One region of the Sphaerotilus microaerophilus genome, then DNA from elsewhere that is predicted to be linked to it. Evidence: riboswitches for the same ligand, from Rfam matches in the RefSeq annotation. Region 1 holds a riboswitch; the other holds the start of a gene.

Region 1 (3,406 bases):
GCCAGGCCGCAGTGGGCCAGCGCGCCTTCGAGCTTGAGGCCGCCGCGCGACACGAAGCGCAGCTCCGCGTCGTCGGTGATCTCGACCTGGGCACCCTCGGGCACGTCCTCGCCGGCCTTGGTCGGCACGGTCCAGCCCTTGGGGCCGAGCCAGCGCACGGCACGGCGTTCGATCAGCCGTTGGGCCGCGGAGCGTGTCGGCACCAGGCCCCGTTGGAGGATCAGCTGATCGATGCGCATGGCGTGTCCTGTCTCTCGTTGCTCAGTAGCGGTAGGTGTCGGGCTTGTACGGGCCCTGCACCGGCACGCCGATGTAGGCGGCCTGCTCGTCGGTCAGCGTGGTCAGCTGGGCGTTCAGCGTGGTCAGCTGCAGGCGGGCCACCTTCTCGTCCAGGTGCTTGGGCAGCACGTAGACCTTGCCCACGTCGTAGCCGTCGCAGTGCGCGTACAGCTCGATCTGTGCCAGCGTCTGGTTGGCAAAGCTGGAGCTCATCACGTAGCTGGGGTGGCCGGTGCCGCAACCCAGGTTCACCAGGCGGCCCTTGGCCAGCAGGATGATGCGCTTGCCGTCCTTGAAGATCACGTGGTCGACCTGCGGCTTGATCTCCTCCCACTGGCAGTGCTCTTCCAGCTTCGCGACCTGGATCTCGTTGTCGAAGTGGCCGATGTTGCAGACGATGGCGTTGTTCTTCATCGCCGCCATGTGCTCGTAGGTGATCACGTCGCGGTTGCCGGTGGTGGTCACGAAGATGTCGGCCTTGTCGGCGGCCCAGTCCATCGTCACCACGCGGTAGCCTTCCATCGCGGCCTGCAGGGCGTTGATGGGGTCGATCTCGGTCACCCACACCTGGGCGCTCAGCGCGCGCAGGGCCTGGGCGCTGCCCTTGCCCACGTCGCCATAGCCGGCCACGACGGCGATCTTGCCGGCGATCATCACGTCGGTGGCGCGCTTGATGCCGTCCACCAGCGACTCGCGGCAGCCGTAGAGGTTGTCGAACTTGCTCTTGGTGACGGAGTCGTTGACGTTGATGGCGCGGAACATGAGCTGGCCCTTGGCGCTCATCTCGTTCAGGCGATGCACGCCGGTGGTGGTCTCTTCCGTCACGCCCAGGATCTGGGCGCTCTTGCGGCTGTACCAGCTGCCGTCCACGGCCAGCTTGGCCTTGATGGCGGCAAACAGGATGCGCTCTTCCTCGCTGCCCGGCTTGTCCAGCACCGACAGGTCCTTCTCGGCCTTCTTGCCCAGGTGCATCAGCAGCGTCGCGTCGCCGCCGTCGTCCAGGATCATGTTCGGGCCTTCACCGTCGCTGCCGGCCGGGCCGAAGTCGAAGATGCGGTGGGTGTAGTCCCAGTAGTCCACCAGGGTCTCGCCCTTGTAGGCGAACACCGGGGTGCCGGCGGCCACCAGCGCCGCGGCGGCGTGGTCCTGCGTCGAGAAGATGTTGCAGGAGGCCCAGCGCACCTCGGCGCCCAGGGCCTGCAGCGTCTCGACCAGCACGCCGGTCTGGATGGTCATGTGCAGGGAGCCGGTGATGCGCGCGCCCTTGAGCGGCTGTGTCGCGGCAAATTCGCGGCGGATGGCCATCAGCGCGGGCATCTCGCTCTCGGCGATGTTCAGTTCCTTGCGACCCCAGTCGGCCAGCGACAGATCGGCGACGATGTAATCCTGATCGTTCAGGGGCTTGACCACAGCGTTCATTGCGTAACTCCGGTTGAGTCCGCCGCGCCGGCCGAGTCGAATCAGGGGGAGAGGCTGTGCCCGCCGGACGCAAGCGCCGGCTGGCTGGATGCCACTCACCCTGGGGACTCGCCGGGAGTGCGAGCGGGTGAGCGCCGTTGCCTTGGGGAAGGGTTCCGAGCCTGGGGTCCGAGGGTGAAGCATCACCTCCGGCCTTGCAACGCTCCTCGGAACATGGAAAACAGGGCGCGATTCTAGCCACGCCGCCCCCGGGTTCGGGGGCGTGCGGTAGCCAAGCCCTGGCGGCAGCGTGCAATTCGCCCGCCCGCCGGCCTTCACGCGGGACGGTTCAGCTCGACGGGGTCTGTGCCAGCTGGTCGTCGTAGGCGCTGGACACCAGGGCCGGGCGGCCGACGATGAGCGGATCCACCGAGCCGATGGCCGGCAGGTCCTTCTTGCCATACGGCAGGCGATGCAGCAGGTAGCGCATGGCGTTCAGGCGCGCGCGCTTCTTGCAGTCCGACTTGATCACCGTCCAGGGCGCATCCGAGGTGTCGGTGTGCAGGAACATGGCCTCCTTGGCGCGGGTGTAGTCGTCCCACTTGTCCAGGCTGGCCAAGTCCACCGGGCTGAGCTTCCACTGCTTGAGCGGGTGCAGCTTGCGCTCCTTGAAGCGGCGGCGCTGCTGGTCGCGGCTGACCGAGAACCAGAACTTGAACAGGTGGATGCCCGAGCGAACCAGCTGGCGCTCGAACTCCGGGCACTGGCGCAGGAACTCGTCGTACTCGTGCTCGCTGCAGAAGCCCATCACCCGCTCGACGCCGGCGCGGTTGTACCAGCTGCGGTCGAACATGACGATCTCGCCGCGCGTGGGCAGGTGCTCGATGTAGCGCTGGAAGTACCACTGGCCGCGCTCGACCTCGCTGGGCTTCTCCAGCGCCACCACACGCGCGCCACGCGGGTTGAGGTGCTCCATGAAGCGCTTGATGGTGCCGCCCTTCCCGGCGGCGTCGCGGCCCTCGAACAGGATGACGACGCGCGCGCCGGTCTCCTTCACCCAGGCCTGCAGCTTGAGCAGCTCGACCTGCAGGCGGTACTTCTGGTGCTCGTAGCTGCGCCGCGACAGCAGGTTCTTGTACGGGTAGCCGCCCTCGCGCCAGCCAGGGGCGAGCGCGATGTCCGCGTCGGGGCTGCGGTCGGCATGGCGCGCGACCTGCTGGGCCAGCAGCCGGCGCAGGGCCTTCAGGTCGTCGGGCGAGGCTCCTTCGAGCAGCGGGGTCACGGCGCCGACCAGCTGGGCCGGGTCGTTGGCATGGGCGGCCCCGAGCGCGTCGGACAGGGCCATCTCCTGCACTGCGTGGGCACGCTCCAGGGCGCGTTCGACGCGGTTCTCCTCCAGCGCCGCCGGGGCGAGCGAGGGTGGCGTGTCGCCAGCGGCGACGGTCCTGGCGCGGCGGGGGGCCGACCGGCGGGACGAGGCCTTGGGCTTGGCCGGTGCGGGCGAGGGCGTTGCGGTGGGGTTGTCCTTGGCCATGGTGCGCGGTTGTGACGGCAGGATGAAACCGTCCATGGTGGACCTGCTCCCGGGCGCTGCCCTTGACTGAAGTCAAGCCGCAACCGGGACGCGGCGGCGTCGCGGCTGGTGTCGTCCATGCGTGCGACACTTTCATCAATGCCTGCTCCGCTGTCCGTGCCTGCCGCGATGCCTCGCTTCCAGCCCTGGGCCCAT
Region 2 (3,406 bases), 1.0 Mb from region 1:
GGCGGCGCGTTCATCACTCAGCAGGTCCGAGCACACGCCCACCGAGCGGCTGGCGTCGGGCACGTAGACCACCGGCCCCGTGTAGTTCGGCGCGATCTTGACAGCGGTGTGCACGCGTGAACACGTGGCCCCACCGATCAGCAGCGGCGTGCCCTTGCTGCGGAAGTACTCGTCGCGCTGCATTTCGGCAGCAACGTGCTGCATCTCTTCCAGGCTCGGCGTGATCAGGCCCGACAGGCCGATGATGTCCGCGCCTTCTTCCTTGGCCTTCTTCAGGATGTCCTGGCACGGGACCATCACGCCCATGTTGACGACCTCGAAGTTGTTGCACTGCAGGACCACCGTGACGATGTTCTTGCCGATGTCGTGTACGTCGCCCTTCACGGTGGCGATGACGATCTTGCCCTTGGGCTTCACGTCGCCGCCCGCGTCAGCCAGCGCCTTCTTCTCGGCTTCGATGTAGGGCAGCAGGTGCGCCACGGCCTGCTTCATGACGCGGGCGGACTTCACCACCTGGGGCAGGAACATCTTGCCGGCACCGAAGCGGTCGCCGACGATGTTCATGCCCGCCATCAGCGGGCCTTCGATGACGTGCAGCGGGCGGCCGCCCTTGGCAGCAATCGCCTGCCAGGCTTCTTCGGTGTCGAGCTCGATGAAGTCGGTGATGCCGTGCACCAGCGCGTGGCTCAGGCGGTCCTCGACGCTCACGGGTGCCTCGGCCGTGCCGCGCCAGGCCAGCTTGGCGCTGTCGTCCTTGGCCGCGCCCTTGGCCGATTCGGCGATCTCGATCAGGCGCTCGCCCGCAGAGAGTTGCGGCTCGCCGGCCTTGTAGGACGGCGTCCTGTTCAGCACCACGTCCTCGACGCGCTCGCGCAGCACCGGCTCCAGGTCGTCATAGACGCCCACCATGCCGGCGTTGACGATGCCCATGTCCATGCCCGCCTGGATGGCGTGGTACAGGAAGACGGTGTGGATGGCCTCGCGCACCGGCTCGTTGCCGCGGAAGCTGAACGACACGTTCGACACGCCGCCCGAGACCTTCGCGCCCGGCAGGTGCTGCTTGATCCAGCGCGTGGCGTTGATGAAGTCGACCGCGTAGTTGTCGTGCTCCTCGATGCCGGTGGCGATGGCGAAGATGTTCGGGTCGAAGATGATGTCTTCGGGCGGGAAGTCGACCTCGTCCACAAGGATCTTGTAGGCCCGTGCGCAGATGTCGATCTTGCGCTGGAAGGTGTCGGCCTGGCCGGCCTCGTCGAAGGCCATCACCACGGCGGCGGCGCCATAGCGCCGGACCAGCTTGGCCTGGCGCTTGAACTCGGCCTCGCCTTCCTTGAGCGAGATCGAGTTGACGATGCCCTTGCCCTGGATGCACTTCAGGCCCGCCTCGATCACCTCCCACTTGGACGAGTCGATCATGATCGGCACGCGCGCGATCTCGGGCTCGCCGGCGATCAGGTTCAGGAAGCGCACCATCGCCGCCTGACTGTCGAGCATGGCCTCGTCCATGTTGATGTCGATGACCTGGGCGCCGTTCTCGACCTGCTGGCGCGCCACGGCCAGGGCCTTCTCGTATTCGCCGGCCAGGATCATCCTGGCGAACACCCGGCTGCCGGTGACGTTGGTGCGCTCGCCGACGTTGACGAACAACGATCCGTCGCCGATCGACACCGGTTCCAGGCCGGACAGCCGCATCGGGGGCACGCTGGCGGCGGGGGAGGAGGGGGACGCGGTGGGGGAGGTGTTCATGGCCGGGCTGCAACTCGGGCCAGCCACGCGACACCACGGCCCACCCGTGATGCCCATGGCGGGCAAGGGTGAGCGTCGTTGCAGGGTGGTCTGCTCCGGATGCCGGACTGGCCCACCGCCCCGAGCCTGGCAGCGGGTGGCCTGGCCACCCCCTGTTGCAACGCCCCTCGGGAAGGCGCGCATTGTAATGGGCCCTCCTGGCTCGCTGCAGCGCTGGCGCTGTGACCCTGTCGACAGGCCGGTCGGCCTTGTGCACCTGAAGCGTGCACGGGACAATAGGCCGTGAATATGTCACGAACAACCGATGACCACATGGCGGGTGCAGCGCGGCGCCGCTGCCTGATCTGGGGCGCCGCGGCCACCGGCGCGACGCTCACCGCGCTGCTGGGTGGCTGCGCAGGCGGCGGGCCCAAGTCAGGCGGTGGGGCGACGCCCGCCATCCCGCCGCCGAAGCCAGGCTCCCTGCCCGAGCCGGCCCCTGACCAGCCCGGCCTGGATGGTCTGCGCAGTCGCCTGGCGCGCGAGTTTGCCGGCACCCCGCTGCAGCTGGAAATGGGCGAAACCGCGGCGGCGGACTTCCTGCGCATCAGCGTGCCGCAGCCGCACGGCTTTGAGCCCGGTCGGGCCGCGGTCAGGCCGGCGCTGGCGGCGGTGCTGGACCGGCTGGTCGAGCCGTTGCGCCGTGAGGGGAACTGGACGGTGCGCGTGGCTGGCCCGATCGATGCCGGCGGCTCGGGCTGGATCGGCCCCGACCGCGCCGCGGCGGTGCGCGACTACCTGGTGCTCAAGGGCGTGGCGGTCAAGCGCTTCACGGCCCCGCAGCGTCACGCCATGGGGCTGACCGAGATCACGCTGGTGGAACTCAGGCGGCGAGCAGCCCGGTGAAGGTCTGCAAGGCCTGCGTGTGCACGCAGCGCGGGCGGTAACGGCCCACGCGCTCGGCGATCGCGCGGATGTGGTCCGGCGTGGTGCCGCAGCAGCCACCGGCGATGTTGAGGAAGCCGTCGCGGGCGAACTCCTCCACCAGCCGGCCGGTGACCTCGGGCGTCTCGTCGAAGCCGGTGTCGCTCATCGGGTTGGGCAGGCCGGCGTTGGGGTAGCAGGAGACCGCGGTGTCACCGGCGATCTTCGACAGCTCCTCGATGTACGGGCGCATCAGCGTGGCGCCCAGCGCGCAGTTCAGGCCGATGGCCAGCGGCCGGGCGTGCCGCACGCTGTGCCAGAAGGCGCCCACCGTCTGGCCTGACAGGATGCGGCCCGAGGCGTCGGTGACGGTGCCGGAGATGATCACCGGCAGGCGCTCGCCGGTTTCCTCCATCAGCTCGTCGACCGCGAAGATCGCTGCCTTGGCGTTGAGCGTGTCGAAGATGGTTTCGATCAGGAACAGGTCGGCACCGCCATCCAGCAGCCCCCGGGCCTGTTCGAGGTAGGCGGCCTTGAGTTCGTCGAAGCTCGTGTTGCGCGCCCCCGGGTCGTTCACGTCCGGGCTGATGCTGGCGGTACGCGGCGTCGGGCCGAGGGCGCCGGCGACGAAGCGCGGCTTGTCGGCGCTCGAGTACTTGTCGCAGCAGGCGCGTGCCAGCCGGGCGGCGGCCACGTTCATCTCGTAGGCGATGTCGCCCAGGCCGTAGTCCTCCTGCGCCACGCGGTTGGCGCCGAA

What was found. A riboswitch is a leader RNA that binds a small molecule or an ion and turns the genes downstream of it on or off. The one in region 1 is predicted to bind S-adenosylhomocysteine.
Region 2: another riboswitch for S-adenosylhomocysteine. It lies ahead of metH (methionine synthase); the one in region 1 lies ahead of ahcY (adenosylhomocysteinase).

What each region holds. Positions count from the first base shown of each region.
Region 1 is NZ_AP025730.1:565,898-569,303, forward strand. Features, by position in the region: gene NGK70_RS02600 (TlyA family RNA methyltransferase) at 1-239, opposite strand, end outside; gene ahcY (adenosylhomocysteinase) at 262-1,698, opposite strand; S-adenosyl-L-homocysteine riboswitch at 1,821-1,912, opposite strand; gene ppk2 (polyphosphate kinase 2) at 2,027-3,211, opposite strand; gene NGK70_RS02615 (HAD-IIB family hydrolase) at 3,380-3,406, shown strand, end outside.
Region 2 is NZ_AP025730.1:5,566,272-5,569,677, reverse strand. Features, by position in the region: gene metH (methionine synthase) at 1-1,746, opposite strand, end outside; S-adenosyl-L-homocysteine riboswitch at 1,810-1,921, opposite strand; gene NGK70_RS24060 (OmpA family protein) at 2,035-2,631, shown strand; gene NGK70_RS24055 (homocysteine S-methyltransferase family protein) at 2,609-3,406, opposite strand, start outside.